3 regions of the Lacticaseibacillus thailandensis DSM 22698 genome follow, and region 1 is predicted to be linked to each of the others. Evidence: predicted binding sites of a transcription regulator. Region 1 holds the regulator's gene; each other region holds the start of a gene.
The links. The regulator NrdR, encoded in region 1, represses ribonucleotide reductase genes. The targets are predictions, from matches to a motif close to ACACNATATATNGTGT.
Positions count from the first base shown of each region.

Region 2: pnuC (nicotinamide riboside transporter PnuC) is a predicted target of NrdR. The motif match lies at 3,042-3,057, and genes of this name have one in related genera.
Region 3: nrdD (anaerobic ribonucleoside-triphosphate reductase) is a predicted target of NrdR. The motif match lies at 8,627-8,642, and genes of this name have one in related genera.

Region 1 covers NZ_AYZK01000001.1:664,146-674,971, forward strand. The annotation lists gene dnaI (primosomal protein DnaI) at 332-1,261, opposite strand; gene FD19_RS03015 (replication initiation and membrane attachment family protein) at 1,265-2,665, opposite strand; gene nrdR (transcriptional regulator NrdR) at 2,761-3,237, opposite strand; gene coaE (dephospho-CoA kinase) at 3,321-3,929, opposite strand; gene mutM (DNA-formamidopyrimidine glycosylase) at 3,947-4,792, opposite strand; gene polA (DNA polymerase I) at 4,825-7,461, opposite strand; gene FD19_RS03040 (Bax inhibitor-1/YccA family protein) at 7,806-8,510, opposite strand; gene murC (UDP-N-acetylmuramate--L-alanine ligase) at 8,602-9,915, opposite strand; gene FD19_RS03050 (glucose-6-phosphate isomerase) at 10,326-10,826, opposite strand, start outside.
Region 2 covers NZ_AYZK01000002.1:76,301-87,126, forward strand. The annotation lists gene FD19_RS04030 (GGDEF domain-containing protein) at 29-1,135, opposite strand; gene FD19_RS04035 (deoxynucleoside kinase) at 1,340-2,056, opposite strand; gene pnuC (nicotinamide riboside transporter PnuC) at 2,181-2,915, opposite strand; T-box leader at 3,430-3,677, shown strand; gene asnA (aspartate--ammonia ligase) at 3,753-4,760, shown strand; gene FD19_RS04050 (GGDEF domain-containing protein) at 4,817-5,989, opposite strand; gene FD19_RS04055 (histidine phosphatase family protein) at 6,237-6,950, opposite strand; gene FD19_RS04060 (GGDEF domain-containing protein) at 7,041-8,930, opposite strand; gene FD19_RS04065 (EAL domain-containing protein) at 9,193-9,858, opposite strand; gene FD19_RS04070 (MFS transporter) at 10,395-10,826, shown strand, end outside.
Region 3 covers NZ_AYZK01000004.1:84,953-95,778, forward strand. The annotation lists gene FD19_RS07065 (zinc-binding dehydrogenase) at 1-816, opposite strand, end outside; gene FD19_RS07070 (sigma-70 family RNA polymerase sigma factor) at 1,013-1,564, opposite strand; gene FD19_RS07075 (hypothetical protein) at 2,050-2,544, shown strand; gene FD19_RS07080 (Nramp family divalent metal transporter) at 2,915-4,519, shown strand; gene FD19_RS07085 (universal stress protein) at 4,519-4,953, shown strand; gene FD19_RS07090 (amino acid ABC transporter permease) at 5,396-6,100, shown strand; gene FD19_RS07095 (amino acid ABC transporter ATP-binding protein) at 6,113-6,859, shown strand; gene FD19_RS07100 (transporter substrate-binding domain-containing protein) at 6,908-7,720, shown strand; gene FD19_RS07105 (DNA-3-methyladenine glycosylase family protein) at 7,796-8,443, shown strand; gene nrdD (anaerobic ribonucleoside-triphosphate reductase) at 8,725-10,826, shown strand, end outside.

The sequences.
Region 1 (10,826 bases):
CACTTGTTCACCCGTAACCAGAGTTCAGGGCCCTACGGCAGTCTCGAGAAGTGGTGCGGATCCTGCATGTGCGAGTTCCAGCTACTGTCGCACTCTCTGAAGTTGCAGTTCCTTTTTGCTTCCGTCTTCGATACCTGTATTAAAACACACTTGTTTATGAAAGGCAAACAAAATTTAGGGAGTAATTCCCCGCGGTTCAAAGCAATAGCGTAAGGGGCTTTGGGTAAAAGGCCCGAACCTGGCCCTTTATTCAGAGCACCTTATGTAGCAGCCTTTGCGCGGAACCGCTCGTTGCAATACCCCATGGTAGCCACCAAGCACCACCGCACCGCTACTGTGGCCGCCGGTTCCGTCCACCGACCACTACCTCATGGCTTAAGAAGCGGATGCGCTGCATGATTCGCTGGGCCTTGACGGTCTCGTTATTGCCCTGCTCCCGACCGGCCAGAAAGTTCTCCAGTTCGGCCATCGTCTTGTTGGAACTAAAGCAAGTCGGCAAGTCTTCCTGCATCCGGTACTGCAAAATGACGCCCAGCACGTCATCACGCAGCCAAGCACTCCAGGACTCCGCGCCAATGTCATCCAGCATCAGCACTGGTGCCCGCTTCACCCGGTCAATTTCGCTAGTGACCGTGTTAGTGGCAATACTACCCTTCATGTTCACGGCAAAGGTGGGAAAGTGTAGCAACGTCGTCCCCACCCCAAAGTCAGCTAAACTGTTAGCGATGGCCCCAAGCAGGTAGGTCTTACCGACGCCAAACGCCCCTGTGAGGTACAGGCCGTGCACGTGCTCGTGGTCCGGTTTAACGACCGCATTCACGAACATCGTCGCTGCCGCCAAAGCCTCGGTCCGGTCCGTCTGGTCGTACTTAAGGAGGTCGGCATCCCGAATGTCCTTCGGCATGTTCATTACGGTCACCAAATTACTTTTGGCCCGCTGCGCATCCGCCGCTACTTTGGCCGCCGTGGGCTGATAAGCAATATCAATCTGGTGGTTGCTAATGACCAACTGGGGTTCATATCCCGGGATTGGCGGTGTCGCGCCCGCGTCGAGCTCCTCGCGCAATTTAACGTACTCAAAGAGCTTCGCCGCGCCAGCATCCACCGTGGCTTCCGTCAGTTCGTGCGCATGGCTCCGCAAAAACGCCTGCACGTCACTATTATGTAAGACCCGCTCAATGGTCTGCTGGTAACGCTGCCCCCAATCATGATCGGCAAAGTGGCGTTGGAGGTACGCCGATAATCGTTCAAGTTGTGCCATGAGTTACTCCTTCTTCTGCTGCCGCTTGCGAGCCAACTCCTGTAACTGTGCGTTGAGCTTGGCCTGGGCATCCGCTGAAATTTTTTCCTTGGGGGCCACATAGTCCTGTTGGGCCCACTCAGGAACTGGCTCACTGCGCTTACCCCGCCGGTTGCCCGAACGCTGCTGGACCCGCTGTTGTTGCTTGGTGTTTCCCGCTGCATATTGGTGAATCTGCGTCAGCGCTTGTTCCGGCGTATGCACCCCAGCGGCTGCCCAACTGTTGGCCAAAATGTCCAAGAAGTTGGCGCTGACGTTGCCATTATCACTGGTACGCAATGCATAATCCACCATAACGTTGATTGTCGCCGGCGAGAAGATCCCGCGCTCGGCCAAATGCTGCAAAGCCTTGATCTCACTACGACTAGCAAACATCCGACTGTCCTGTGCCTGCTTCGCGGCGTTAATAAACTCCCGCGGGGTCATCGACTTGGCGCGTGCTAACATTTCCTGCTCCCGCTCGTCAGTTGGTTGACTTGGTTGTAATGCGGTCGCGGCCGCACTGGTTGCGGCCGTTGCTTCACTACCCCGGGCCCAGAAATGGCTACCGTGGACCCGTTCAAACTGCTGCTCCACGTTACGTCGCAATAGCCGCATATCCAACTTACCGGTCAGTAAATCCAAAGCCTGACCAATTTGTGCCGCCAACGTGGGCTCGTCCAAACCGTAGAACCCGGCCAGCTGCTGCAAGGCATGCTGGTTCTGCGACAGCGTGCCACTTTGGATGTTGGTATTACTCAGTAAGTTCCGCAACAGCTCCCAGTCTAACTGCACCCCAGAAATTTCCGGACTCGCCGTTCCGGCTGACACCACGGCCGACTTGCTGGTACTCACGGTAGCTGGTGGCGTCGTCGCCTGAGCCGTAACAATATCAAACACGTCGCTGAACGCCAACGAGATATTGTGCATGTCGGGCCGGCGGACGGGGGTCAACTCAAACTCGTGCACAAGCTCGTCGTACCGCGTCTCACCGACCGTATCAAACAACAAAATACCCAGCAGATCGTCCGCAAAAAACTTACTCGGGGCCACCGGTGCATGTAATTCATACACGTAGTGACGCGCCGTATCGACCTGGGTAAAGGTCTGCACAAGCTGTAACGCCTCCAACCGAACCCGAGCGTCGTACAACTCATCGATACCGACCCCCAACATCCCCATCAACCGCGTGTGCGGGTGCCGATCCTGCGAAAAGACCGGGTGGCGCTTACTTTCAGCCCACAAACTGGTGTACAACGCCGTTGCCACCGGTCCCAGGATCGGTTGGTAGAGGTACGTCAGGGTACGCCGATCCACGTCGCTGTATTCCGTTGCCTGCGTGGCTAAATAATCGTCCTGCGGCATAAAATTTGCTGGTTTACGCACGTACCCACCTCCTTGAAAGTTGGTGCCCAATGCACCTTAAATCAAACCACTACATAAGCGCACGGGCGCAACCGGATCAACCCCGTTCACGCCCGTCACTTTTCCTGTTTATCCTTTTGTTCCCGCTTCATCATGCCTTGGAGCTCATCCATAAAGACCGACATGTCCTTAAACTGCCGGTAAACACTGGCAAAGCGAATGTAAGCAACATCGTCAACGTCCGCCAACTTTTGCATAACGAACTCACCGATACTTTGACTAGAAATTTCGTTCTCGCCAATCGCCCGAATCTTGGCTTCGACCTGCTCGACGATCTGCTGCATCTGTTCCATTGTAACCGGGCGCTTTTCAGCCGCACGAATCAGCCCCCTGAGGACCTTTTCCCGGCTGAACTCCTCACGGGTACCATTTTTCTTAATGACCAGGAGTGGGGTTTGTTCCACCCGTTCAAAGGTGGTGAAACGAAAACCACAATTTTCGCACTCCCGCCGCCGCCGAATTGCTTCGCCACCCTCAGTTGGGCGGGAATCAACGACGCGCGAACTATTTTTATGACAATGTGGACACTGCACGTTCATACCCCCACAGAATATTCGACCGCCGTGACGTCATGCGTGACGCCACGGAACACCCGTCACGCTCATTATACCAAAACCTACAAGCTTTGCGTGTTGAGGATGTGGGCGATGAGTTGTTGGACCTCCACCCGCCGTAACTCAGCGGGAACGTCGGTGTTGATGGCAAAGTTGGCGCGCGCCACTTTTTCGTCCAGTGGTAGCTGGGAATTGATCCGCGCCAGGGCTTCATTCACCGTCAACCCATCACGCACGGCCAGACGTTCTTGCTGCCGCTGCGCGGGTACGGTCACCACCGCGATTCCGTCAAAGTAATCCTCATAGTGCTGTTCGTACAGCAACGGCACGTCAGCCACTACCAAGTCGGCCCCGGTACCGACCGCACGCTTCAGTTCACGTTCAAACTGGGCACGAATAGCAGGTTGCATGATGTCGTTAAGCCGCTTAAGGCGCCGGGGGTGACCAAACACCACTTTAGCTAACAGGCCGCGGTTTAGGGTCCCATCACCCTGGATGATCATGCTACCAAACTCATGTTGTAGCGCCGCTAGAATTTTGCTGCCGGGCACCGCTACGGCACGCGCAATGCCGTCCACGTCAATGACGGGGTACCCGGCCGCGCGAAAATCGTTCGCAACCGTAGTCTTACCCGTAGCAATACCACCAGTAATGCCTAATTTATACGTCATGCCAGTTCCTCCGCTGGTTATTCTGCGCTCGTGGGCGCAACCTGGCAGTGCGGACAAAAGTGCGTACCACGACCGCCGACTTTGATCTTTTCAATTTTCGTACCACACCGCGGGCAAGGTGTGCCCTGATGCCCATAGACAACGAGGCGGTCTTGGAACCCACCCTGTTTGCCCTGGGCATCCACGTATGAGTGCACCGTCGTACCGCGCAGCTTGATCGACTCCGCCATGATGGCAATGATGGCATCATGGAGGCGAGTCACCTCGGCGGGCGTCAATGAGTTAGCGGGCCGTTCGGGATGAATGCGGGCACGCCACAAACTTTCATCCGCGTAAATGTTACCAACCCCGGCCACCGTTGACTGGTCCAAAATCACCGACTTAATGGCCTTCTTATGCTTGGCCAATTTAGCACTGAAATCGGCCACAGTAAAGTCTGTGGCCACCGGTTCGGGCCCCATTGACGCCAAGCCACTAATCGCGACGTTTTCCGTACCCGTTCGTACCACGTTCATGCGGCCAAACTTGCGCGAATCCATGTACCGCAATTCTGAACCATCCGCAAAGGTAAACCACACGTGCGTCCAGCGCGCGTGCGGCGACTCATGGTCGGTCGCTAACATGTACTTACCTTCCATACGCAGATGGCTGACGAGAGTCCAACCGCCGGTCAGCCGCAACAGCAGATACTTGCCGCGCCGGTCGACCCCGGTGAACGTTTGGCCCACTAACCGTTCGCGCACTTCATCCAGTCCGTCACGTAAGATGGCTTCCCAGTCCGTGCCAATGGCGACAATTTGCTTACCCTTGATCAACCCGGTCAGCGTGCGCCGCACCGTTTCTACTTCTGGCAACTCTGGCATACAATGGTCCTTCTTTCGTTCTGCGTTGTTAACTACTTAGCGTCAAACCACGTCCGCCCGTGGTTCGTCTCGACTTTGAGCGGCACATCTAGCTTAATGGCCGCATCCATCACGCCAGCGACCACATCTCGTAGCTGATCCATCTCGGTGGCTGGCGCCTCAAAGATGAGTTCGTCGTGCACCTGCAGTAGCATGCGCGCTTGCAAGTGGGCAGCAGCCACCGCCGCGGGCATCCGCACCATGGCTACCTTGATGATATCGGCGGCGCTCCCCTGGATGGGGGTGTTCATCGCGGTCCGTTCCGCAAAGCTGCGCAGGTTAAAGTTACGGCTATGAATATCATGCAGGTACCGACGCCGGTGGAGCAACGTTTCCACGTAGCCCTGTTCGCGGGCCGTGGCGACCATCTGGTCCATATACTCCCGGACCTGCGGATACTGCTCAAAGTAACCCGCGATAAACGCCTTGGCTTGAGCGCGGGTAATACCAATGTTCCGGGCTAACCCAAAGTCACTGATACCGTACACAATGCCAAAATTAACGGCTTTGGCCTGCCGGCGCATGTCGGGAGTGACCTCATCGGCACTCTTCAGGCCAAAAATCTTCATGGCCGTGTTGGCATGGATGTCCCGGTCCTCTTTGAAAGCCTCCTGCATGTGCGCATCACCCGAAATGTGGGCCAGCACGCGCAATTCAATCTGCGAATAATCCGCACTGAACAGCTCCCAACCAGGTTCACTAGGCACAAAGGCGTGCCGCACCTGCTTGCCATCACCGCGTGCCGGGATGTTTTGCATGTTGGGGTCAACTGAGCTCAGACGTCCAGTCTGTGTTAAGGTCTGCAGATAACGGGTGTGGATCTTGCCGTCAGGCTGAACCGCGTCCTGTAGCCCCACGACGTAGGTGGACTGAATCTTGCTAATTTTACGGTAAGTCAAAATCTTCTGAATGATGGGGTGCGCGGTCTGCAACTGCTCCAGTACCGCCACACTCGTTGAATACCCAGTCTTGGTCTTCTTCACCACGGGCAGTCCCAGGTCTTCAAACAATACAACACCCAGTTGCTTAGGCGAGTTGAGGTTAAATTCGTGACCGGCATCAGCATAAATCTGTTGTTCCAACACGGCCAGCGAACCACTTAACTGCTTGCCCATCTCGGCCAAAATAGCGGTATCCAAACTAATACCGTTATACTCCATGTCGCCCAGGACCCGCGCTAACGGTAATTCCAGGTCGGTAAACAGCTTGGTTTCGTCCTGATTAGCCAACTCGGTGGTCAACCGCGGCCGCAACGCCAGTAATGCCGCCCCCTTTTGCGCCAGGTGATTACAGAAAACGTCACGATCGGGTAAGTGTAACTTGGCCCCCTTGCCGTAAACGTCCTCATCAGCTGGTAGCGCATCATAATTATGTTCGCGCGCCAGTTGCCCCAAATCATTACTATTTTCGTCCGGATTCAACAAGTACGAAGCCAGCAACGCATCAAAGTCAGGATGTAAGTCCAAACCGAGGTGCCGACCAGCGACCAGATTACGCTTAGCGTCAAAGACGGTTAGTTGCCGCGCCGGGTCCCCCAACCAGAGGGCAAACTCCATGTCTTGCAACAACGACGTATCCGTCGACACAAAGGTGTGCTCCGCGTCAGCGACCACGAAACCCTCAACCTTGGCCGTGTGGTAATTTTCGGTCAACATTTCCAACTCAAACGCTACCGGCGCGTGTAACTGCATGGCTGCGGCCAAATTATCGGCCGTGAGCTCGGTGTATTCCACCTGCGCCGCGGGGGCCGTACCCTGGCCACCCATCCGCTTTAAGGCCTGGCGCATGTCCATCCGCTGGTAAAACGCGCGTAGTTGTTCATAATCCGGGCCCTTGAAATCAATGTCATCCAGACCAATGGTGAGCGGAGCATCCTGCCGAATCGTCGCTAAGTCCTTGCTCATCACGGCTTGATCATGATCGGCAACGAGATGTTCCTTCATCTTGCTGGCCTTAAGGTCGTCCAGGTGCGCGTAGAGATCCTCAACTGACCCGAATTGTTTGATCAGTTTAATGGCCGTTTTCTCCCCCACCTTAGTCACACCGGGATAGTTATCCGATGTATCGCCCATTAACCCCTTGAGATCAATAATTTGGCGGGGCGTCACGCCTAACTTTGCCTGTACGTAAGCTGGTGTGTACTCCTCAAGTTCCGTGACCCCCTTCTTGGTCACAGCAACCGTCACACGGTCAGTGGCCAGTTGCGTTAAGTCCCGGTCACCAGTCACGACCAATACGTGGTCGCCGGCCGCGTCTGCTTGCTTGGCCAGCGTCCCAATAATATCGTCGGCCTCGTAATTAGCCAGCTCGTAGTGAACAATGCCGTGTCCTTCGAGCATTTCCTTGACCAGGGGGAGTTGTTCTAACAGTTCATCGGGAGTCTTTTGCCGGCCAGCTTTGTAATCACCATATTTCGCCGTCCGGAAGGTTTTGCTGCCCGCATCAAAGGCGACCAGAATCTTGTCAAAGTTTTGACTCGCCAGTAAGTTGTCCAGCATGTTATTCACACCCATGATGGCGTTGGTGTGCACCCCGTCGCTGTTAGTGAACCGGTCCAGCGACGTATAGGTCGCGTAAAACGCCCGGAACGTAATTGAATTACCATCGATTAATAAAATATTGTCAGCCACGGTGCGCACTCCTTTGCCAATCACGAGTAATTTACTAATATCATTGTACCAAAAGCCCGTCCTCGCTAATAGGGGTGCACAGCCAGTAGCTCTTTTGCGCGTACTTGGTGCCACGCAGCGGCTTTGTGCAGCTCACAGTCCGAATACCTGAGGGGCATCAGGGTAGGCACAATGACGCGTCGACGTTGCTGTCACAAGATGAACGTAGTGATGTATGGCACGACGATTTCAAACACTGACTGCCGCCATGGAGCAGTTCACCAAGCCGTAGTAGCACAGCACACGCAACATAAAAAAGCACCCCGGCCAGCGCGGCCTAGGTGCTCATCAAGCAATTACTGTTGTTAGTTACGGTTCGAACCGACCCCGAAAATTTCGAGAATTGTCAGGAACAGGTTCAGGAAGTCCAGGTACAGCGCAACGGCGCCCGAAACGGCTAACGAGTTCACCGACATAACGCCCTGAGCATCCGCACTCGCGTATAAACGCTTGAGCGTCTGGTTATCGTAAGCAACCAGTACGATAAAGATGGCCAAAATGATGTAATTCAATAACATGCCCATGCCCGTAGAGCGCAGGAACATGTTCACCAAACTCATCAAGATGACGCCATACAGACCCATGATGGCAATCGAACCAGCACGGCTAAGATCCTTTTTACCGAAGATACCAACTAGCGCCATGGTACCGAATACGACTGCCGTCGTCAGCAGCGCCGCAATCACCGTCGTCCCATTGTACATTGACATGATCAGCGCTAACGTGAAGCCTTCACTCGCCGCCAGCAACAGGAAGAATACCAGTGCGCGCCCGGCGTGGGCCACGGAACGACCAGTATTACCTAAAATCACGAAGATCAACGGCATAAAGGCCATAACGTAAAATACCAACGAATTAGAGGCAATAAAGTTAAAGTACTGTTGACGGAAAACGTAACCCAACAGGTAGGTAACGATGGCCGTCACGACCATCCCCCCGCCCATAACTCCGTAGACACGCCCAAAGAATTGGGACAGTCCCGCTTCATTAACGGCACGACGTTCTTGCATATCATCAAATCCTTTCATTAACACGTTGCAGTGCTAATAATTCTACCTTGAAGAACATTGTAACATTATTACCAATAACACCCAATGGTACTTAAGACCGATTTGCCTTCAGTGCATCCTCGTAGGCACGCTCGTATTTCTGCACGTCACCCGCGCCCATGAATACTAGCACCGCATCATGGAACTCTAACAGTGGCTGCATATTGTCCAACTGTAGCACCTTGCCGCCATCGATCTTAGCCGCTAGGTCCTCAGCACTAACACTACCACTCTTTTCCCGTGCAGAACTAAAAATCGGCGTGATAAAGGCGTGGTCCGCGGTGCCCAAAATGTCCGCAAACTCGTCCAGGTACGCAATCGTCCGGCTAAAAGTGTGTGGCTGGAACACCGCCACGATCTCTTTGTCTGGGAATTTCTGCCGGGCAGCGTCCAACGTGGCCTTGATTTCACTTGGGTGGTGGGCATAATCATCAATCACGGTCATGTCAGCTACATCAGTCTCGGAGAACCGCCGCTTGACCCCATCAAAGGTGGCCAATTCCCGTGCAATCAGACTAGCGGACAGGTGCTCCGTGTAGGCGACCGCCACAACCGCCAGCGAGTTCAAAACGGCATGCTCACCATACAGGGAGATCTTGAAGTGACCAATCAAATCGTCTTTGTGGTACGCATCGAACTCGGATCCAGCCGGCCCGCGCTGCACGTTCCGGGCGATAAAGTCATCGGTATCTTTCAGCCCGTAGTAGTAGACCGGCACGTCGACGTCCAGGCGCCGTAGCCACTGGTCGTCACCCCAAGCAAAGATGGCCTTCTTCACCTGCTTACCCTCGGTTTCGAAGGCATCATACACATCCTCAATTCCAGTGTAGTAATCAGGGTGATCAAAATCGATGTTGGTCATGATCAGATAGTCAGGGTGGTACGCCAGGAAGTGACGCCGGTACTCGTCGGCTTCAAAAACGAAGAACTTGGAATCCGGGACCCCTTTGCCACTACCATCGCCAATCAGGTAACTGGTCTTGGCAATGCCGCCCAGTGTGTGGGCCAGCAGACCGGTCGTGCTGGTCTTCCCGTGCGCACCAGCCACCCCAATACTCGTGTAGTCATTCAGCAATTTACCCAGATACTCGTGGTACCGGTAGATGGGCAGTCCCAGCTCCTTGGCCCGCACTACTTCGGGGTGCTCGTCGGTAAAACTATTACCCAAGATGACCGTGTAGCCCGCCTTGAGGTTAGCCGGGTCAAACGGCAACATCTCGATGCCAGCATCCGCCAGTCCTTTCTGGGTGAAAGTGTACTGCGTGATGTCACTACCCAGCACTTGGTGACCCAAATCATGCAAAATCAACGCTAATGAGCTCATACCCGAGCCCTTGATACCAATAAAGTAATCTGTTTCAGTCATACGCTCAATCTCTTTTCCATGTTCCACGCGGTGCGGCAGAACAATATGTAGTGTGTCGTGATTTCCATGACACTTTACCCTCTATAATAGCACACGCCACCCACTAGAACGAGGCTTTGAAAACCAGCAATCACCCGCGGGCGTAAGGCAATATCCGCCCGACCCCGCCACATCAAGCCATAGCTTGAACATGAACGTTACCCATGGCAAGGTGAGTAAAATTTACCGTGCGTTTTCAGGAGCCTCGGTTTAAAACCAACGCGTGTCATCAACGAATTTGTAACCATGGCGATGTCTCCACCTTGAAGGTCAAAAAGTGCCCGCCCAATCGAAATTGAGCGGACACTTTTTTGACCAAACACCAAGTCAATATCCATGCTGACTAGTGTCCCCAACCAAACTATACGTCATTACAGGCGCTCGTTCAGTTCCTTAGTCTGTTCTTCATAGCCAGGACGACCCAACAGGGCAAACATGTTGGACTTGTAGGCTTCAACACCTGGCTGGTTGAATGGGTTAATCCCGTTCAGGTAACCAGATACGGCCACAGCAGCTTCAAAGAAGTAGATCAGGTAGCCCAACGTGTATTCATCCTGCTTCGGGATGGAGACAGTCATGACTGGCACACCACCATCGGTGTGGGCCAACACAACACCTTCGTAAGCCTTGCGGTTAACTTCAGCCATCGTCCGGCCTTCCAGGTACTTCAAGCCGTCAAGGTTATCAGCTTCAACCGGAATCTTGATGTCGCGCTTCGGCTGTTCAACCCAAACAACGGTCTCCATCAAGTTACGCCGGCCTTCCTGGATATACTGGCCCAAACTGTGGAGGTCAGTCGTGAAGTTCGCGGAAGATGGGTAGATACCCTTCTGGTCCTTGCCCTCAGACTCACCCATCAGTTGCTTCCACCA
Region 2 (10,826 bases), on a different contig from region 1:
CTCGCAGTTCATTTTAACATGGGTCAGCTTATCGACCACCCACGATGCGGTCGCGGCCGCCCTGCTTAGCCCGGTACAATTGACCATCGGCGCGGCGGAACACCGCGTTGGCCCGTTCATCACCGGGGACAGTGGCACTAATCCCGAGCGATGCGGTTATGCGGACCACTTGCCCATCATCGGTACGTATCTGCAATTGGCGGATAGCAAACTGGCAGCGTTCCGCCAACCCCCGCGCCGTCGCCAGCGTGGTCTCGGGCAACACCACCATAAACTCCTCGCCGCCCGTGCGGTAGAGCCGTGCCCGGGCATCCACGTCGCTAAGCAGCATCTGCATGGTGCTACTAAAGCTCACCAGGGTACGGTTACCCACCAAGTGCCCGTACGTATCGTTGATCTGCTTAAAGTGGTCAATATCCAGAGCGATAATGACGTACGGCGTGCCACTTTGGAATAATTGCAGGGTATCATCACGAAAACTCATCCAGTTACGGGCTCCCGTCAGCCCGTCCGTGCGAGCATTGCGGGCACTGTCCATGCTGCTGACGTGGTCGTTATGCAACAGTACCGTGAAAACATAGCAGGCAACTACGCTCAGGCCAAAGCTGACGAGCAAAACGAGCAGATTACCCTGCAACCGGTAGGTCGGGTCGGCCAGCACCCAGAAACCTGCGCCCAGGTATACTTGCACCAAGATGGTGACCACGGGGTGCGTGTCAAACGGCACAAACCGTAACTGTTCTAACCATAGCAATAATGCGTACCCGATAAACAGGAGCGTCACGGTCCAACTGATGGTACCAAAATGTACGCTGATCAACGCGAAGGTCCAACCGGTCGCCAGTAATTTGTTCCGCAACGTCATAATCACGTTATTGTACGTCGTCATGATCAGCAACACGCAGTTGGTCAAAATTAACCCCACCGTATGCAGTGGCAACACGTCGACCATACTCAAAATAACCGTCGTCGTTACCGCTAAGAAGGCGGTATACGCCAGTTCGTGACGCCACGGCCAGGTGACCGTTTCTTCAACGTCCCAATCGATCCAGTGCATCAATTGCTGCAATAGAGCGATAAACGCCACGCTGAAAAAGGTCATCACGACCCAAGTAAAGCCAGTTACTGCCAACATCACTTTTCGTCTCCCCGTACCGCGATTGACTGCTCACGGTAAATTATCCACCACATTATAGCGAATCATCGGGACTTATCAACGACAAAAAACATTAAAAAACGGCACCACGCGTGCACTGGGCGCGCGCATTAAAAAAGGGGCACCGCCCCGCATGCTACCGGTTAAACCGGTGGCGGAATGGCACCCCTACAATTAACGTTATTATTCGACGGGCACGGTCCGGTGCTCCTTGATTTCAGCAAAGCGCTGTGGAGACAGCTTGCCCAAATCAACCAGCTGCTGTTCGATCTGGTTCAAGACCGTGTTCCGGTCAGCAAGGTCGTTCACAAAGTCGTACTTGTCGCGGTCGACAGTTAAGAGCGTGGAACGCGTGTAGCCCTTAGACCATTCGCGGTACGCCTTGTTGACCCGGTTGTAGTAAGAAACCAGTTCCGGCTTCTCCCGGATGTCTTCCATTTCCCGGCCACGGTGTTGAATCTCGTCAATTTCATGGTCAGGGTCAATTTGCAGGTAAACGGCGAGGTCTGGTAACCCGTTCCACGGGCTCCCGTTGACGTTGGCTTGCATTTCTTGTGACAAGGTCACGTAGATGTTGAAGTCTACGTCATCAATTTCACCGTTCTGGTGTAACTGGGAAGCCATCACGAAGTCTGACTCTAGGGAGGAATCCAGCACGGCGTTTTCCTGCATGACGGCCTTCTTCAACTGCTGATAGCGGAACGTCAGGAACGCAATCTGCAAAATCGTCCCGGTCGTTTTACGACTATCTTCACCAGCTGCGTAAAACTTTTGCAACATCTTGGCAATCATGCCGTTGCCTTCTACGTCTTCATAATAAGCTGGTGTCCCTAAGTCTGCGGACAGCAATTTTGTCAGCGACGTCTTACCTGCGCCGATACTACCAAGAATATAAATCATGTTCTAGTCCTCGCCTTTTTCTTGTTAACTACCAAAAGCGAGCACGCCGCCCGCTTCAAATGTACCTTATTCACTTTACCAGTTTTGCCGTAAATTGGTAGTACCAATTACAGATCAATGAGTACTACTTCAGGGTGTCAAGACCCAGGCGCTTACGGCCGGCGTTAAACCACGGGCTGACCGTGAAGGCCAGGATGTCGTTGATAACGTAGATGCTGGCGTTGATGGCCATGGCCAGGCTGGCGTCGCCCTGAGCAAAGGTGATTGCCCAAAGCACCAGCTGCGCAATCCCACTGAACAACCACCAGAAGTACTGGTTGCTGTAACGCAGGAAACAGACGATCCCACCAGTCAAGGAGATGGAGAAGGCTAAACCATCATAAACGGGACGTGGATCGTTGGTCAGGTGACCGATCAGGTAAGCACTCAAACCCCATACGATCAGGGTAAAGGCCAGGGAGATGACCCATTCCTTGGCCCCAAACTTGCGCAGGTGATTCTTGGTGTCGTCGTTCCAGCTCCGTACACTGATGAGGACGGGCAGGTCCAGCGTGACCACGTACGCAATCTGTTCAAAGATGGACAGGTAATTGCGTGCAGAAAAACCGACGATGATGAAGCAGGCAGCACTGACAAGGCCCAACCAGCCATTGACGGCCTTAGTGGCGTTGATGGCCAGCACACACAACACCCCGAGCATGGTCCCGCAGAACGTAATGACGGTCAACCCCGTAATTTTTCCGTTAACCAAGGTCATGATCTGGCAGCCCAATGCGAACCAGAACAGGTAGTAATTCTGTTGTGGCCAACCCTTTAACTGCTTGAACAACCACTGGAAATAGTTCTCTGATGAATCCATTGCAAAAAATCCCCTTCGCTATATAAAAATCTCGTTGTTAGAACAACTGCTGATTATTATGCAGCGAAACTTTTTTGAATTAAAGTCTTGAATACACTAGATATTGATGTTATGGAGACATCTGACCCACTATATAGTATGGCTAGTGGCCAACACACAATAAACCCGCTAGCTGGCCGCGAGGCGTACATGTTAACGCTTTTCACACGGGGGTGCACCACAAACATTGCACGGTGATGATAAATTTTGGCATATGACTAACTGTGCCCCACCGGCCAGCCATGGTTGCCCCTACCGAAACTTGCTTCTCCCCACAGGCAGGAATTGAATTGCACACGCGCTAACGCCAATTTCAGACTGGTGGTCGAACGGCGCAGTCATGGTGAGACTGTGCGGGTATCCAGCAGTAACAATGCCATCACCCTACCCCAATCAAAACCACTTACCACAAAAAAATTGCCCCAGGTGTTGCACCTGCGCCGGGGACGTGCTACGATACTGGCAATTAAATAAATTAAAAACAGAGGAAAGACCAGTAAGATTTTAGCGCCCCCGCCAGTGAATTGAGGCTAGTGGAAACTCAATCGGGATGGACAGAATCCGAACAACACTTTCTTAGTTGCTAACCCAAAGGGCACTGCCTGAGTAGGCTTAGTCGTCACCGGGACGTTATGGCCGGCGGAGTATGTTAGTACTCTATGAGGTGGTTTATTTGAAATAAACAACTTGGGTGGTACCGCGGAAACCTTTTCCGTCCCATGATTTGGGACGAAAGAGGTTTTTTTCTTTGGTCCCGCGTTGAATGTCACAATTGGATTTAGCAAAGGAGCTGCGCCCATGCATTTGATTATTCCTACTGATTACAACCCGAAGCTGTCCGTGAAGGAGACTGAGGCGGCCATTCGTTATATTCGTGAAACTTTCCAGGACGAGTTCGGTGCCGCGATGAACCTATCCCGGATGTCCGCGCCCATGTTTGTTGAACAATCCACGGGCCTTAACGACAACCTTAACGGCGTGGAAACACCCGTTCACTTTAGCATGAAGGACATGCCCGACCAGGATATTGAGGTGGTGCACTCCCTCGCCAAGTGGAAACGCGCCGCGCTGAAACGCTACGGCTTTGGTATGCACGAGGGGTTGTACACCAACATGAACGCCATTCGCAAGGACGAAGATCTGGACAACATCCACTCCATCTACGTTGACCAGTGGGACTGGGAAAAAGTCATCGCCAAAGACGAACGGAACCTGGATACCCTGAAGGCTACCGTACGCCAAATTTTCAAGGTCCTGAAGCACATGGAACACGAAGTTTGGTACAAGTATCCGCAGGCAGTGTACCACTTACCCGACGCCATCCACTTCGTCACCACACAGGAACTGGAAGACCGGTGGCCCGACAAGACGCCGAAGGAACGCGAGGATGCCATCACCAAGGAATTGGGGTGTGTCTTCCTGATGCAGATCGGCGGCCCACTCAAGAGCGGCAAGCGCCACGACGGCCGTGCCCCCGACTACGATGACTGGCAACTCAACGGTGACATCCTGTTCTGGTACGAACCGTTGCAGCACGCTCTGGAGATCTCCAGCATGGGTATTCGCGTTGACGAAGACGCGCTTCGGCGGCAACTCAAAGCTGCCCACGCGGAAGACCGGCTACGGTTCCCATTCCACCAGCAACTCCTGGCCGGCGAATTACCGTACACGATTGGTGGCGGCATTGGCCAATCCCGCGTGTGCATGTTACTGCTGGGTAAGGCCCACGTCGGTGAAGTCCAGGCGAGCGTCTGGCCGCAGGAGATGCTCGACCAGTGTGCGGCGGCAAACATTCAGATTCTTTAACTTGAGCCAACAAGGCGGGGACAGCCACGTTACGACTGTCCCCGCCTTGTTCTATGCTATTTGACCAATTCTGGGTCCTCAATCACGATGCGGTCACGTCCACTTTGCTTGGCCCGGTAGAGGTTGCGGTCCGCCTGCTTGTAGGCGTCGTTAAAGCTATAGTGACTGTCGTGCACATTCGCCTGCCCAATGGATACCGTAATCTTAAGTTGGGGGTCAACACTATTAAACCGCATGGCTTCCACCCGGTGCTTAAAGTGTTCCGCGGCGGCGGCGGCTTGGTGTGGATTCAACGCCACGTCCATGATTACACCAAACTCTTCACCGCCCAAACGGTACGCCTTGGCGGGCCACGGTGCCCCCGCGGTACAGTTACTTAAACCGCGCGCGACGGTTGCAAGTACGCGGTTGCCCGCCAAGTGTCCGTAGGTGTCATTAATGCGCTTAAACCAGTCCACGTCCAGTTCAAAGACCGAGTAGCCCTGCTTGTGTTCCTCATACTCGGTAAAGTGTTGCACTAGGGCCTCGTTGAACGTGTTAAAGTTGTTCAGTTGGGTCAACCCGTCCACGCGTGCATTCCGCGCAAGTTCACGGGTATTCTCAAGGGCGTTGATGAGCGTTGTTGAGTACTCGAGGGCCACGACCCCTAGGATAAGCAGTCCGAGCCACTGTCGCAGCCAAAAGCCCGGCACCACCGTAAACGATTCGTTCACCAACATGGCATGATTTAGCATAACGGCGGCGGCCCCAGTTAATAGTAGCAAACCGTACTGAACGAACCGTGATTGTCTGGTCCAGTCACGCCATAAATAATCCACCGTCGTACAGGCCAATACCAGGAGCAAACTAATCCACACAGCCGGCCCATTATGGACCGTCCGCGCCCACGCGTACAAACAAACGATGGCGTCAACACCCACCAACTGCCACCAGCGGCGACTGCCCGTGACCACCAAAAAGATGGTCACCGCTAACATGTTCATGTAGGCCCAATGATAGCCGTAAACCTGTGGACCCATGTTGTTGTTGATCCACGACTCGGTGTAAAGGTACGCTAAAAAGACGGCCCCTAATGCAACTTTAATCTGCGGTCGCCAACGCGCCACCCAGGACGGATGCGTCTGCAGATCCACCCAGTACACTGAGGCAATAATACCCAACAACACCGTGACGTTGGTCAGCAGCACCACAATAAACGCGCCCGCCATACGGAACATACCGGTATTCATGCTCGCCTCAACTCCCCTTGAACCAACCGCAACCAGCGCCAATGGTGCACCGCGTCCCCACACGCTAGTTACCTCACCATCTGCTTAAATGATAACGGTTAATTATTCCGTCAATACTTACGGACTGATTGTAACACGCATTACCCTGACTTAACCGCAAGACGCACAAATGTCATGTTCATCAACCAGCCCTAGATAAAAACAGGGGGTGCCACCAGCTAACTAGTGGCACCCCCTTCCCTATTATCTATTCGAGTTTGAACTCCTGGGCGGGCACGTCGCGCGTGCCACCCCCATTTTCCACGTAACGCCGGTCGTTATAGCCGAGCAGGGTGAAGCGACCTTGGCCGTAAACAATTTTGGATACCGCCACGTTCCTGATGAAATCGGCCGTATCCGGCATCCCCAACGAGTTGAGCCACAACCAGATAATCGCGCCGTGGGCGACCACGAACACGTTATCCTGGTGTTGAGCCACCGCCGTTTCGCTGATTGTCGTCATTGCTTGGTTGAACCGCTTCAGGCTCATGTGGCTGTTCTCGGCGTCGCCGCCACCACGATGGACGTCCAGAATGCGCACCAAATCGACGAGCTGCTTCATGTTGAGCCGCTCCACGTTCGGCACCCCGGCCTCCCGCAACATGTCCGCGAGTGCGCCCTGTCGCTGTGACTCCGGCTGACCATCAAACAGACCAAAATTTTGCTCCCGGAGCCCTGCCATCTGGGTCACCGGCAGGTCAATGTGTGCCGCCGCTAAAGCTAGCTGGGCGGTGTCCGCCGCCCGTTGCAAGTCACTAGAATACGCGGCATCAAAGTTCACCCCAGCAGCTGCAAAGCCACGCCCTAACGCTTGAGCATCAGCCACACCACGCTTAGTCAGGTTGGAATTAACCACACCCTGCACCACACCACTCACGTTGTACTCAGTCTCACCGTGACGGGTTAGCCAAAGTTCTACCATAATAAGATACCCTCCTATTGTCCTTGCTCAGTTGTCTACCTCTTCACCTACTATCATGGCATAATCTAGCGCTATAAACCAGCGTGAGCATCATCCCGACCGATCAGGCAAACCGGGGCAATTGCGGCCGGTCGTAGTAATACCCTTCAACATACCGCGCACCCAATACCTGCCGGGCGTAATCAGCATCATGACTGTTTTAATTCCGTTCACAACCACCACCACGTTATACCGGGCCATGGTCTGCCTAAAGTCATCCACTTGCAGCTTAACCTGGCCGGCTTCCACCGCGGCCCGCACCCGCTCGACGTTGAACTTTAACCCGTCCACCACCGGCAGGACCGCCCGGATCAGCTTATCCTCGCCAAAGGGGGCCAGGTCCTCCAACTGAATCCGCAAGCCGTACTCGTGAAATGCCCGCGTCCGCGCCGCAATTTGTGCAGCAGAGGGTAAATTACCTAGTTCCAACACCAACCTTTTGAGGGCGGGGTGGTGAGCCTGAAAGCGTGCCAGGTACGCTGGCGTTTGCACGTCCAAAAACTGCTTCTGGGTCAGGTTCATAATGACGCGGCCACAACACTCCGCCGCCAATAGCCGCTGCACGTAATCCAGCTGCACCGACAGCGGCAGGTCCACGTCATCCGGAAAGTCCCACCGATCGTACGGCTGCGCGTAGGTCGCCAAAATCACCTCGTCGTGTGTCGCGACAATCGGCTGACTTTGGGTATCATATACGCGCTGGGTCAAGATGGTTCGAATCGCAATCGGCCGCCGTTCCGGATCACCGGCCACCGTGCGACCGTTCACCGTAATGGTATTACGCCCGTGGTGCTTACTCTGGTATAAACCCTCATCGGCCCGACGGTAGAGGTCCTCAATGTTGCGGTCGGCGTCCACCATGTCCACTACACCCATGGAAATGGTCAACCGCACAATGTTGTCCCCAGCATGAAAGTGGCCCTGGCGCACCGAACGCCAGCAGTCCTCGACGATGGGTTGCGCGGCTTTAACGTCCATTGCTGGCAACACCACGTTAAATTCCTCGCCTCCGGTACGGTACAACGCAGCCCTGTTCCCATGACGGGCCAGGACAGCACTAAGTTGCTGGGCGATGCCCACGAGGACGTCATCCCCGCCCAGGTGACCGTAGTGATCATTGATCTGCTTGAAGTAATCGATGTCGAGTGCGGCCATCGTCAGTGGCTGGCCCTGCTGACGGGCACGGTTAAACGCGGCCGTCACCTCTTCTTCGAACGTGGCGTAACTCTTGGCGTTCGTGAGGCTATCAAAGTGCGCTGTCTGGTCATTTTCTTCGTTGCGCACTTCGGCTAGGTGGTCTGCCCGTAGGTAAAACGCGGTGGCGATAATCATGCCTAGGTACATAGAAAAACCCTGAAAGGCAATTAAAGGCGTCATCGTTAAGCCCGCCGAATGTCGTGGTAGCAACGTCCAAAAATCTAACCCGATGACGGTGAACAAACCGACGTTGCGCACCACGTAGTAACGAATATCATTTTTGTGCAACCAAATGATCACCGCTAGGATAGCCAAGATCACCAGCGAGATGGTGTACTTGGGGTCGCTGTAATAACCCATGTGGTGCATATTCCAAACGAACAGCACCGCGACCAGTTGCACGAGGTATTCCCAGAGCGCTTCGCCTTCTACTAGTAACGTAAACGTTAGCGTAAATAGGCCCAAATTATGAAACATCAATCCCGTGGTGTTAGCAAAAACGCGCCAGCCGATCATATGTAACGCAATCCCCAAGACAATGGCGCCCACCAACATGGTGAGCCGAATCATCCAACTCACGACGGGCCGCTGCCCATACTTTTCGTGGGCGTTGTGCCACCCCTGTTGGTAATAGGTGATAAAACCAGTCGCAAAGACCGTGGTAATAAAAAGCTGTGCTAGCCATAGCCAAAAATTTAGGGGTGCCCCACTGGCCGGTAACCCCGTCGCCATATCCATATTCATAAGCCCACTCCCCAAGCACTTGCGTACTTTGAAAAGCCGGTATCCCCATACCCAGTACACCCGTGCTTATTGCTGCTTGCATCAATGTAACTTGCATCGATGTAATATGTTATAAATCAGACTCATGATACCACCAAATGAAAACAATAATCGCCGATAATCAATCGGTAACATTCCGGTAATGCTGCTTGCAGCGAGCAACAAAAAAACGTGACCATAACGACAACCATTCTGTCGCGACACCACGCCCACTGATACTGTTTTAAAACATCCGTCCCGGTAGTACTGGCCGCCCGTAGTAGAAACCCTGACCGGTAGTAATTCCCAACTGATTGGCCACATCAACGTCCGCATGGCTCTCAATCCCGGTCAACGTGAACCCCAACCCATATTCATCGGCCAACCGCTTCCAGTAACCGACTTGAGCTTCCACGTCCGCGTGGTTGCCCGGCACCCGTACGTTTTGCATTGCGTACTTAATGTCATGTAGGTACGGAAAGAAGTCCTCGACGTCCTCCGTCAGGTTAGCGGCCCCAACATCATCAACCGTGACCCGGATGCCCACACTATTCAGGACCCGTGCCGTACGCTGCATCGCCGCGATGTCTGGTAAAGCAGCCAACTCGACATGCAGACAATCCAACAAGGGCGTATTCTCCCTGAGCGTAACCAGTTGATCAATAAACCGGGCATCGACAAATTGCGCCACGGTCACGTTAAGCGTAAGCCGTTTCAACTCCAGTGACGCCAGTGCTTGCCACATTAGCCGGCGCACGTCACTAAACGACAGACCAAACGAGGACGGCAACCGCCACCCGGCTGCGCACCGCTCCCGTAGCAACAACTCGTACCGCAAAGTACTACCGGTATCGATATCTACAATTGGCTGAACAAAAAAAGTGTGCTCAACCTGATCAAAATCCGTCATGTATTGCCCCCAATAATTGCGCGGTCTGCTCTCCAATCCAGCGCAACGGTAACTTAAACATCAAACCTAACCACTACAAAATTATCCCAATATGTAAGTGCCACGCTACAATTGTAACTATTATATAACAAATCAAAAATAACTGATAAATATTTTTTCTTTGGGATAAGCCAAGAAAAAAACACAATAATTTCAGAAATATATGTACGCACATGGTGTGGTTACACCCCGTTAGCCAGTCAATGCGGCTCAATGTGCATATTACGGGGCCAGCGAGCATTGCCAGGGTCCAGTCTGCAAGTGCGGCTCATTACCATTTTAAAATAACAATTTGCCGTCATTACTATCCGTCCCACCTGGCGCTGACTGCCCGTGATGATCATCAACTACACCACGCGCCCAGTAACGCCCTGGCTGCTGGGTCCGGTTCATCCCGGCGTGACTTGCATTATAATGGAAATAATATGCCATGCACCATGAAAGGATTGAAACACTTGTCAACCGCCACTAACAACCAAAAATCTACCACCAACCCCATGTTGGTGGTGACCATCGTTGCCCTGATGTCGTTCATGGGGGTGCTCACGGAAACGTCCATGAACGTCACCTTCCCCACGTTGGAACGCCAGTTTCAAGTCAGCCTCAGTACCGTCCAGTGGGTCACCGCCGGGTACTTGCTCATGGCCGCGCTGGTCATGCTCACCTCCGCGTATATGAAGCGCCGGTTTACTAACCGCCAACTCTTTGTTACCTCCGCGTTGCTTTTCATCACCGGTGACCTACTATGTGCCACAGCCACCATCTACCCCGTCTTGCTTATCGGTCGCTTAATTCAAGCAGGGTGTGTGGGCCTGTGTACGCCGTTAATGGTCAACATCATCCTCGACGTCGTACCGCGGCCCAAACTGGGCACCTACATTGGTCTGGCTAACGTCATTATCCTGATTGCCCCGGCGTTGGGTCCCACG
Region 3 (10,826 bases), on a different contig from region 1:
GTTGTGCGGCACGCCCACACGGCCCACGGTGGCACCTGGACGTCCACACTGGACGGCCGTGTCGACGGACTGTTCGCTACCGACACATTCCAGCACGGCGTCGGCTCCTTCGCCGTTGGTCAACGCCATGACTTTGGCCACCCCGGCGTCGCCACGTTCGGCCACTACATCAGTGGCACCGAATTCCCGGGCCAAGGCCGCGCGGTCCTCATGGCGACTCATGGCGATGATGCGCTTGGCGCCACGCATCTTGGCGGACAGAACGCCGCTTAACCCCACGGCGCCGTCACCGACAACGACGACGGTGTCCCCGGTCTTAACGCGGGCGACGCGGGCGGCGTGGTAGCCGGTCGCCATGACGTCGGCCAGGGCCAGCAATGATTTGAGCATGTCCTCGCTGTAGTCGGACGGCTGGCCTGGGATTTTGACTAGTGACCACTCGGCGTGCTGGTAACGCATGTATTCCGCCTGCGCACCCATCGAAAAGTTATCATCATGGTTGAGACAGCCACCCTCAAAGCCGGCGCGGCAGGCGGCACAGTGGCCACAGCCATGGGTGAAGGGTGCAATCACAAAGTCGCCGGGGATGAGGGTCGTGATGGCGCTGCCCACGGCGTCTACGGTCGCGATGGCTTCGTGCCCCGGGTTCTGGGAGTGGGGTGCCGTCGCGTCGATTCCGCGGTAGTTCCACAGGTCGGAACCACAAACGCAGGTCCGGACGATGTGCAAAATGACGTCGTCGGGTGCCTGGATGGTCGGCTTGTCGACGTCCTCAATGGCCATCTGGCCAGGTTTGATAAAAATCGTGTCTTTCATTGGTTTGCCTCCATTGGTTGACGCTACTTTGGTCCGCACCACGCATGCGTAAGCACCATTTACCCCCATTATGTACAAAGCTAAGCAAAAAAGATAATACTTATTTGTACGGGGTAGTATGCCTTCTAGGTATAATGCCCAAAAATAACACCCCACCGTCCGGTCTGGCCACAACCGGGTGGTGGGGTGCTGACAATTAGTAGCCAGCCTGCAGCAGGAGTAACGCCTGTTTACGAACTTTGCGCATGGTGCGGATGACCTGGTAGCGGGACAGACCGAGGAGGCTGGCGACCTCGGTGTTGTTCAGTCCGTGGCGCCGTAACTGCACGACGTCGCGTTCTTGGGCGTGCAGTGTGGTGAGGAGGGTGGCGAAAAACTCCTGCCGCTCGTAGTCTCCCTGTAGATCCACCTGGCTAGGAAAGCGTTCCTCATTCCAGTACATCAAAGGTTCCTGCGGTGCAATCTCCGCGCGGCGCCACTGGGTCCGCAGCTTAGCCAGCAGGTTCAAGTAGACAAAGTGGCCGGCCAGGCGGTTAAACTTGGTGATCTCCGTCGGGGTGGTGCGGGGGTCGTGGTAACGGCAATAGTATTTGATGTAGACGAGCCGTGCTTCTTGTAGCAGGTCGTCATAATCAGCGTGTTGGGGCAGAATGTGCAGGCGGTGCAAAGCCGCGTATAGCACCGGCATGTGGTCCGACATGAAGTCGTAGGCCGCTTGCCATGCAGCAGGGTCGATTTCAGTAGTCATGGTACCTCCAACCAGCGGGCGCGCTCCGCCGGCGTTTATTCTGTAGCGCTACGTTGATTATGGTGCCATGGACGTGAGGTAATTGCGCGAAACGCACGTGATGGTAAGAACTCTAGTGGCAGGGGGGTTGCGTGGACATAATGGGACTGATGGTCGGAATGCCAAAGTGGCATTGGTGCCGTCTGGCCGGGGCGGGGCACGACGGTGACGGTCAAGCCCGTGGCAGGTGTCACGCGCCTGGAGGGGGTGCACGCGGTAGTCAAACAATTAAATAACATTTTTGCGGAACGCGCCAGAAATTTTGCGTAAATTACGCCCAAAAGGTCGTGTTTAGCCATTGAGCCCGCGCCACTCCGGCCGTACAATGAAGCTAATAAGTGGGTAGCATGGAGGAGTCAGCTGCGCGGGTGTATCTGTATAATGATGGTAAAACGTTGGTAGCATGAGCAACTTTGCACAGCACGTTGGAGAAAGGGTGACGGATAATGATTGATGGCAGCAATACTAACCCTAAGCGGACGACTGGCACAGCCGCCGTGGTGCCATTTCAGCCTGTCGGGTGGTCGCGCGCCGCGATGACCGGGATCGATTACTACGTTGGCGTACACACGGACGTGTTAACGCAAAGTCGTCAGCGCGTGAAGCAATACTTGGCTCATGCCCGCGTCGCCCAATACCGCGTGGTGGCGCGCCAGTTGGTGCCGCGGTACTACTTTGTCCTGAAGTCCAGCGTCGGGGTGTTTCTGGTGCGAGCACGGAACTCGTGCCAGGCGGAGCGGTTGCTGCGTCTCATGCTCGGGGACGTGACGGTCAGCAGTCGCGTCCAGGTCGATCAGGCCAGCGCCTTTGTGATGGTCGACCTGAATAATCCGTTCCTGCTGGCTCGGGCCACGATTAGCTTTTTGGCGACAAATGCGGTGTTTACTGGCGTCATTACCGAAGAGGGACACAGCCTACGGGGCAAGCTGGTCATGCTGTAGATGCGGTTGCAAGTGGTCATAAATGTCAAAGTTATGGCGGTGCGAAGAACAAGTAGCACCGCTATTTTTATGTCCACATCGCTGATGAAAACATGGTGTCAATTGGTGCTGTGTCACATTATTTCTAGGTAGCCCAAAAAGAAAAACAGTCACTCACGGCTATATTTTGCCTCGTAATGCCCAATTACGGGCATTGATGGATAGGAAACATTTAATTTCTAGTCAACCCAAAAAATGCTTTACAATGAAATTACCGGCTGTATACTGATGGTGGTTACAAAATTACTCGACTAGTTCGAGGGCGCCACACGCATGTGGCAGCCCGGGAACGACAAGAGTTTGCCGTTCCCCGGGCAGAAAGGGGAGCAACATGAAGAATGCACCAGTAACACCCCGTAAGCATAAGCTGATTGAGTATGCAAACGGGCCGTCGTTGGAAGAAATTAACGGGACCGTCCCGGTACCGAAGAACAAGGGCTTTTGGCGCACCTTATTCGCCTATTCCGGGCCCGGTGCGTTGGTCGCCGTTGGTTACATGGATCCTGGTAATTGGTCCACGAGTATCACTGGCGGGCAGAACTTCCAGTATTTACTGATGTCTGTCATCTTGATTTCGAGCTTAATCGCCATGCTCCTGCAAAACATGGCGGCTAAGCTGGGCATCGTTAGTCAGATGGATTTAGCGCAGGCCATTCGGGCCCGCACCAGTAAAGCGCTGGGGATTATCTTATGGATCATGACGGAGTTTGCCATTATGGCCACCGATATTGCGGAGGTCATTGGTGCTGCCATCGCGCTGTACTTATTGTTTCACATTCCGTTAGTCATTGCGGTGTTCGTCACCGTTTTTGATGTGTTGCTATTATTACTACTGACTAAGATCGGATTCCGCAAGATTGAAGCCATCGTGGTGTGTCTGATTCTGGTCATTTTGTTGGTTTTTGTTTACCAAGTGGCTTTGTCGGATCCGGATTGGGGTGGAGTCATTAAAGGATTGATCCCAACCGCCGGCACGGTGGCGGCCCACCCGAACGTTAACGGGATGAATCCACTGAGCGGGGCGCTAGGTATCATCGGCGCCACGGTCATGCCCCACAACTTGTACTTACATTCGGCGATTTCCCAAACACGGAAAATCAACCACGACAATGAAGACGAAGTGGCGACCGCTGTTCGCTTTACCCAGTGGGACTCCAACATTCAGTTGACCTTTGCGTTTATCGTGAACTCCCTGCTTTTGATCATGGGGGTTGCGGTCTTCAAGAGTGGTGCCGTCAAGGACCCGTCGTTCTTTGGCCTGTTTAAGGCTTTGTCCGATACATCCATGTTGAGTAACGGTGTGCTGATTGCCGTAGCCAAGTCGGGGGTACTATCCGTGCTGTTTGCGGTCGCACTCCTCGCATCTGGTCAAAACTCGACAATTACTGGAACATTGACTGGGCAAGTCATCATGGAAGGGTTCATCCACATGCGGATGCCGCTGTGGGCGCGTCGGCTCGTTACCCGGCTGATTTCCGTGATTCCGGTGCTGTTCTGTGTTTGGATGACGCGGAACTTGCCGGCGGTCGACGAACACGAAGCACTGAATAACCTGATGAACAACTCGCAGGTATTTCTCGCCTTTGCATTACCGTTTTCGATGTTGCCGTTGTTGATGATGACTGATAGTCGGGCCGAGATGGGCGTAAGGTTTAAGAACTCACTCTGGGTCAAGGTTTGTGGTTGGATTTCCGTCCTGGGGTTGACCTACCTGAACCTGATTGGGTTGCCGGACTCCTTTGCCGGTTTCTTGGGCGCCCACGCCACGGCGGGCCAGATCGAAATAGCGCACCTGTTAGCTTACGTCGCCATCGTCGCCGTGTTGGTACTACTAGTATGGTGCACGGTTGAACTGTACCGCGGCAACAAGCGCTTGGAGCGGGCACAGCAGGATCATACTACTAATAGTCCGCACTTCGCGGGGGAGGTAGACTAATGAAAGACGATTTCAAACGGATTCTAGTCGGTGTGGATGACTCGGAGGATGCCCTGGCGGCGTTTCAATATGCCATTCACCGGGCCAAAGCCGACCATGCGGAGCTGGTTATTGCGTCGGTGTTGGAGTCGGGCGAAATGAACGTGTATCAGGCCCTCACTAAGGATTACGTGCATGGTGAGCGGGTAGAACTCCAGGAGCATATTGAACGCTACGTCCGCCTGGCCCAGCAAGCCGGTATTAAGAGTGTTCAGGCCGTTATCGGTGAAGGTGACGCTGGCGAAACTATCATTAAAAAGATCATTCCGCAGGTGCAGCCGGATTTGCTGGTGATTGGGGCCATGTCCAAGCGGGGTATTGCTCGTCACTTTGGGAGCCAGGCGGCGTACATGGCAAAGTACGCGGCGATATCGGTACTAGTCGTGCGTGACTAGATTGGCGTAACACGTAACAAAATAATTGAGGAGAATCAAAGCCACCGTTGGGAAAATACCGACGGTGGCTTTTGTAGTGGGCGGCTAGCCAATCGGGGTGGGTGGCTAGCATATATATAGGTAAAGATGCAGGCGCTACTGCAGTACGTTGATGGTGTGCTTCGGTGTGGCGCTTTTGCCAGCGGGCCCGTTAGGCCAACCACGCTACACCAAAGTCACTAACAATTGACAAGTAAGTCGCATAACGCTACCATAAAAAACATAATATACTTGTGGCCGTGGGCAAAAATCATCGCCATGTACGCGCAGAATTACTCAACGCACCGTTTGCCCAACACTCCGCCTCGTGCGCAAGCGTCTGGGGCGGAGTGTTTTGGCGTAGTGGCAGGGCGTGACCACAAAACGGGCGGGGGTTGCCGGTTCAACCCTAGAGGAGGATACAATGAATCTTTGGCACATCATCACGAGCTCAACTCCGCAGTTGTTGGCGGCGGGGTTCAAATATACGTTGCCGATTGCCATCGTCTCATTCATTTTGGGGCTGGTGCTGGCATTACTCACCGCGTTGGCGCGAATCTCGCAGCGTGGCGGGCTGTTTAACGTGGTGAAGTGGATCTGTAGCTTCTACGTCTGGCTCTTCCGGAGCACGCCGCTACTAGTACAATTATTCATCGTCTTCTTTGGCCTGCCATACCTGAAAATCAAGGGGTTCCTGCCGCACGGAATCCAGATGAACCCCGTGGTTGCCGGTATCCTGACGTTCAGTTTGAACACCGGGGCCTACTGTAGCGAAACTATCCGGGCGGCGATTGAGTCGATTCCGCGGGGCCAGTGGGAAGCAGCGGCGACTATCGGTATGACGCGGCGTATGGCGCTACGCCGGATCATCATCCCGCAGGCACTGCGGGTGTCTCTGCCACCGTTGGCTAACAGCTTTATCAGTCTGGTCAAAGATACGTCGCTGGCCGCATCCATCACCATCGTCGAAATGTTCGAGGTGAGCCAGCAAATCACTGCGGAGAACTACCAGCCACTGGTGATGTACACGTTGGTCGCGGTGTACTACGCCATTGCCTGCACAGTGCTGGCGTGGGTGCAGAAGTACCTGGAACGCTGGACGTCGCGTTACGTGACGAAGGCTAACTAGGGGAGGGCGCATATGATTAAAATCGAACACTTAAACAAGCAGTTTGGGGACCACGCGGCGCTCAAGGACGTGTCGCTGGAGTTTCCAGAGCACCAAACGACCGTGATCCTCGGTCCGTCTGGTTCGGGTAAGTCGACCCTGTTACGCAGTTTGGACTTACTGGAGCGGCCGGAAAGTGGCCACTTTGCCTTTGACCAGACCCAGATCGATTACAGCCAGCCCATTAGCGAGTCGACCGTGCTGGACGTCCGCCGGCGCACCGAGATGGTGTTCCAGCAGTTCAACCTGTTCCCACACCTGACCGTCCTGCAGAACGTCATCGAGGGTCCGGTTCACGTCCTCAAGCAGGACGCCGCGGCTGCGACCAAGCGGGCGCAGGAGTTGTTGGGCAAAGTTGGGCTGGCGGACAAAGCCGACGCGTACCCGAGCGCGCTGTCTGGTGGCCAAGCCCAGCGGGTGGCGATTGCTCGCAGCCTGGCGATGCGGCCGGAATACATCTTTTTGGATGAACCGACCAGTGCCCTGGACCCGGAGCTGGAACTGGGCGTGCTGAAGGTCTTGCTACAAATTGCCCGCGAACAGCAGTCGATGATCATCGTCACGCACAACATGGCGTTTGCGCAGAAGGTTGCTGACAAGATCGTGTTCCTAGAGAACGGCAACATTGAGTTTGACGGCAGTAGCGACGCGTTCTTCCACACGGATAATCAGCGCATTCGCAACTTTGTGTCCGCGATGACCTTTGCCACGCTGGAATAACTGGGGTACTAAATATATAGTAGAAACTGTACAAGGGGGATATTGATCATGAAGTTGAACTTGAAGAAGTTGGCGGCCGCCCTGACCGCCATGGTGGGTGCGTTGACGTTGGCAACCTTTACCCACACCCACACGCAGGCGACCCACGCGGCCACCAGCTACAAGAGTCAGTTGCTCAAGAAGGGCGAACTGACAATTGGGCTCGAAGGCACGTATAAGCCGTACTCCTACCGTCAGAACGGTAAGCTGACGGGGTTTGAAGTTGAGTTGGGCAAAGCCGTGGCGAAGCAGATGGGCGTTAAGGCCAAGTTTGTACCGACCAAGTGGGACTCCCTGATTGCCGGTTTGGGCAGTGGTAAGTTCGACACGGTCATGAACAACATCACGCCCACGCCAGCCCGGCGCAAGGCTTACCTGTTCAGTACGCCGTACATTTATAGTCGTTCGGCGCTGATCACCAAGTCGGGTAGTAAGCTCACCACCCTCAAAGGGGTCAAGGGCAAGACGCTGGTTGAAGGTACGGGGACGGATAACGCCCTCGTAGCCAAGAAGGCTGGTGCCAAGTTGATCGATGATGGTGACTTCACCACGGCTTTGCAGATGATCAGGCAGGGCCGCGCAGCCGGGACAATTAACTCGATGCCCGCATGGTACGCCTACAAGCAGTCTAACGATACTAAGGGTCTCAAGGTCACCGAGCTGAAGAAGAGTGAAGTAGCACCCGCTAAGATTGCTGCCATGGTCGGTAAGCACAACGGCGCGCTGCGCAACCGCATTAGCAAGGCTATCAAGGTGCTGAAGAAGAACGGGACGTTGACCCGTCTGTCCAAGAAGTACTTTGGTAACGACATCACTAAATAATGGCAATGAATAGCCGACGGGCATGCTCGTCGGCTATTCGTGTTTTAGGGATGACGAGTTTAGGGGGGAACGTTCATGCCAGCAGTGCATACATTAACAGCGGACACGCCAGCAGTACGGTACTTGTGTGCCAAGGATAAGCACCTGGCTAAGGTCATCCAGATGGTGGGGTCCATCAGCTACACGCTGGCCCCGTCGCCATATGCCTTTATGGTGCGGGAGATCATCAACCAGATGTTGTCAAACAAAGTCGCGGCGGTGTTCAGCCGGCGCCTGGCCGCGTTGGTCGCGGGTCCGGTTACGCCGGGGGCCATCCACCAGTTGACCGATGCGCAACTGTTGTCGATTGGCATCTCCCGGGCCAAGGTGCGCTACATCCGCGCGTTGACGGACGCGGTGGTTAACCATACCATTGATTTTGACCAGTACCCCGACATGAGTGACACCGAAGTATTACACGATCTCACCAGCGTACGCGGAATCGGTAACTGGTCGGCGAAGATGTACCTGATCTTCGTGTTGGATCGGCCGGACGTGTTGCCGTTTGAGGACGTGGCCTTTTTGCAGGGGTACAGTTGGGTCTACAAGACCAATGACTGGCACCGGCAGGCGGTGATGAAAAAGTGCCGTAAATGGCATCCTTACCGTGCCATTGCCGCCCGTTACATGTACCGGGCGGTGGACATGGAGTTGACCAAAAAGCCGTTTCACCTGTTCAAGTGACGTCATCGCAGCGCCACGGATTTTTGCAGGTCTGATGTATGCCCAAAATTTCATCGGCTTATGCCCAAATTATCTAATGCGCACGCCCAGTAAGCTGAATGCTTGCCGGGCGTGCGTTTTCATAACTAAGTATTTGTAAGCATACACGATATTGTGTCATCTTACCCCAAATGAGCCCGATTACTACTACATATAGTGCCTCAAAGCGACTATAATATACGTGATATCGTAGCATGTGTATTATTGAACATAAACAATCTTGAATCTTGGAGGGTGTAGGCATGTTAGCGTATAAACAGGATACCGTGACGATCAATAAACATAACGGCGTGCGGGAGCCGTTCAGTGACGTGAAGTTGTTAGCGAGTGTCGACGCAGCCGTGACGGCCGGTAAGACCGAGTTGGCCGAGGACGTACGCGATGATTTATTGGTCCGCGCCCGGCAGTTAGCGGACACTAACGCCATCGCGGCCGCCGTCGAGGAGACGCTCACCACGCACGCCCCGGCAGCAGCCGACGCTTACCACCAGTACCGGGGCGCCAAGCTCGCCCGGCGCCAGCAGGCTCAGGACCTCGACGCGGCGCTCAACCGGTTGCAAAGTCGCGACCGCAACGTCGTCAACGAGAATGCCAACAAGGATAGTGAGGTCTTTAACACCCAGCGTGATTTGACGGCAGGGACCGTGGCCCGGGCGCAGGGGTTGAAAATGCTGCCCCCAGCGGTGGCCGTAGCCCACATGAAGGGTGACATCCACTGGCACGACCTCGATTATCAGCCGTACAGCCCGATGACTAACTGTTGCTTGATCGACTTTGCTGGTATGATGCGCGACGGGTTCCAGATTGGCAACGCCAAGATGGGTACGCCGCAGTCGATCCAGACCGCTGTTCTGCAGATGGCGCAGATCATCGCCAGCGTGGCTTCCAGTCAGTATGGTGGCTGTTCCAGTGACCGAACTGACGAAGTGCTGGCACCTTACGCCTTGAAGAACTACCAGCGGCACCTGGCTGAAGCCAAGGAGTGGATCGACGATCCGCATAAGCAGGAGGAGTTCGCCCGCAGTAAGACCAAAGCGGATATTTACCAGGCCATGGAGAGTTTGGAATACCAGATCAACACGCTGTACAGTTCTCAAGGGCAGACGCCGTTTACGACCGTCGGCTTTGGCCTCGGTACCAGCTGGATCGAGCGCGAAATTCAGCGTGCCATCCTGAAGGTGCGCATCAAGGGCCTGGGCACCGAGCGGCGGACCGCCATCTTCCCGAAGCTGGTGTTCACCCTGCGGCGCGGTACTAACCTGCGGCCTAGCGACCCGAACTATGACATCAAGGAGCTGGCCGTGGAGTGCGCGACTAAGCGGATGTACCCCGACGTGCTGATGTACGACAAGATCGTCGAGTTGACCGGGAGCTTCAAGGCGCCAATGGGGTGCCGGAGCTTCCTGCAGGGCTGGCACGACGAGAATGGTAAGGAGGTCAACGCCGGGCGCATGAACCTGGGCGTGGTGACCGTCAACCTACCGCGGATCGCGCTTGAATCTGGTGGCAACAAGGACCAGTTCTGGGCGCTGTTGGAATCGCGTCTGGACGTCTGTCACGAGGCCCTGGCGTTCAAAATTGCGCGGGCCAAGCAGGCGACGCCGAAGAACGCCCCGACGCTGTACATGAACGGCGCCTTTGGTAAGCGGCTAGGGCCAGACGACGACGTGGACGAGCTGTTTAAGAACGGCCGCGCCACGGTCAGCCTGGGCTACATTGGGTTGTACGAAGTGGGGACCGTCTTCTATGGCCCCGAATGGGAGCACAACCAGGAGGCCAAGAACTTTAGTATCAGCGTGGTCAAGGCCCTTTACGACCACTGCAAGCAGTGGGAGGCCGCCGAGGGTTACCACTACTCGGTTTACTCCACCCCGGCGGAAAGCCTGACCAACACCTTCTGTCAGGCGGACATCCGTAAATTTGGCCGGATCAAGGACATTACCGATAAGGAATACTACACGAACAGTTTCCATTACGATGTGCGCAAGAGCCCGACGCCGTTTGAGAAGATCGACTTTGAGAAGGATTACCCGAAGTACTGCTCGGGTGGGTTTATTCACTACTGTGAGTACCCGAACCTGAAGCAAAACCCAAAGGCCCTCGAGGCGGTTTGGGACTACGCGTACGATCGTATCGGTTACTTGGGGACGAATACCCCGATCGACCAGTGCTTTAAGTGTGGGTTCAAAGGTGAATTTAAGCCGACCGCGCGCGGATTTAAATGTCCACAGTGTGGCAACACCGACCCGCAGACCTGTGACGTGGTCAAGCGGACCTGTGGCTACCTGGGCAACCCGAACCAGCGGCCCATGGTCCACGGTCGGCACAAGGAAATCGTCAGCCG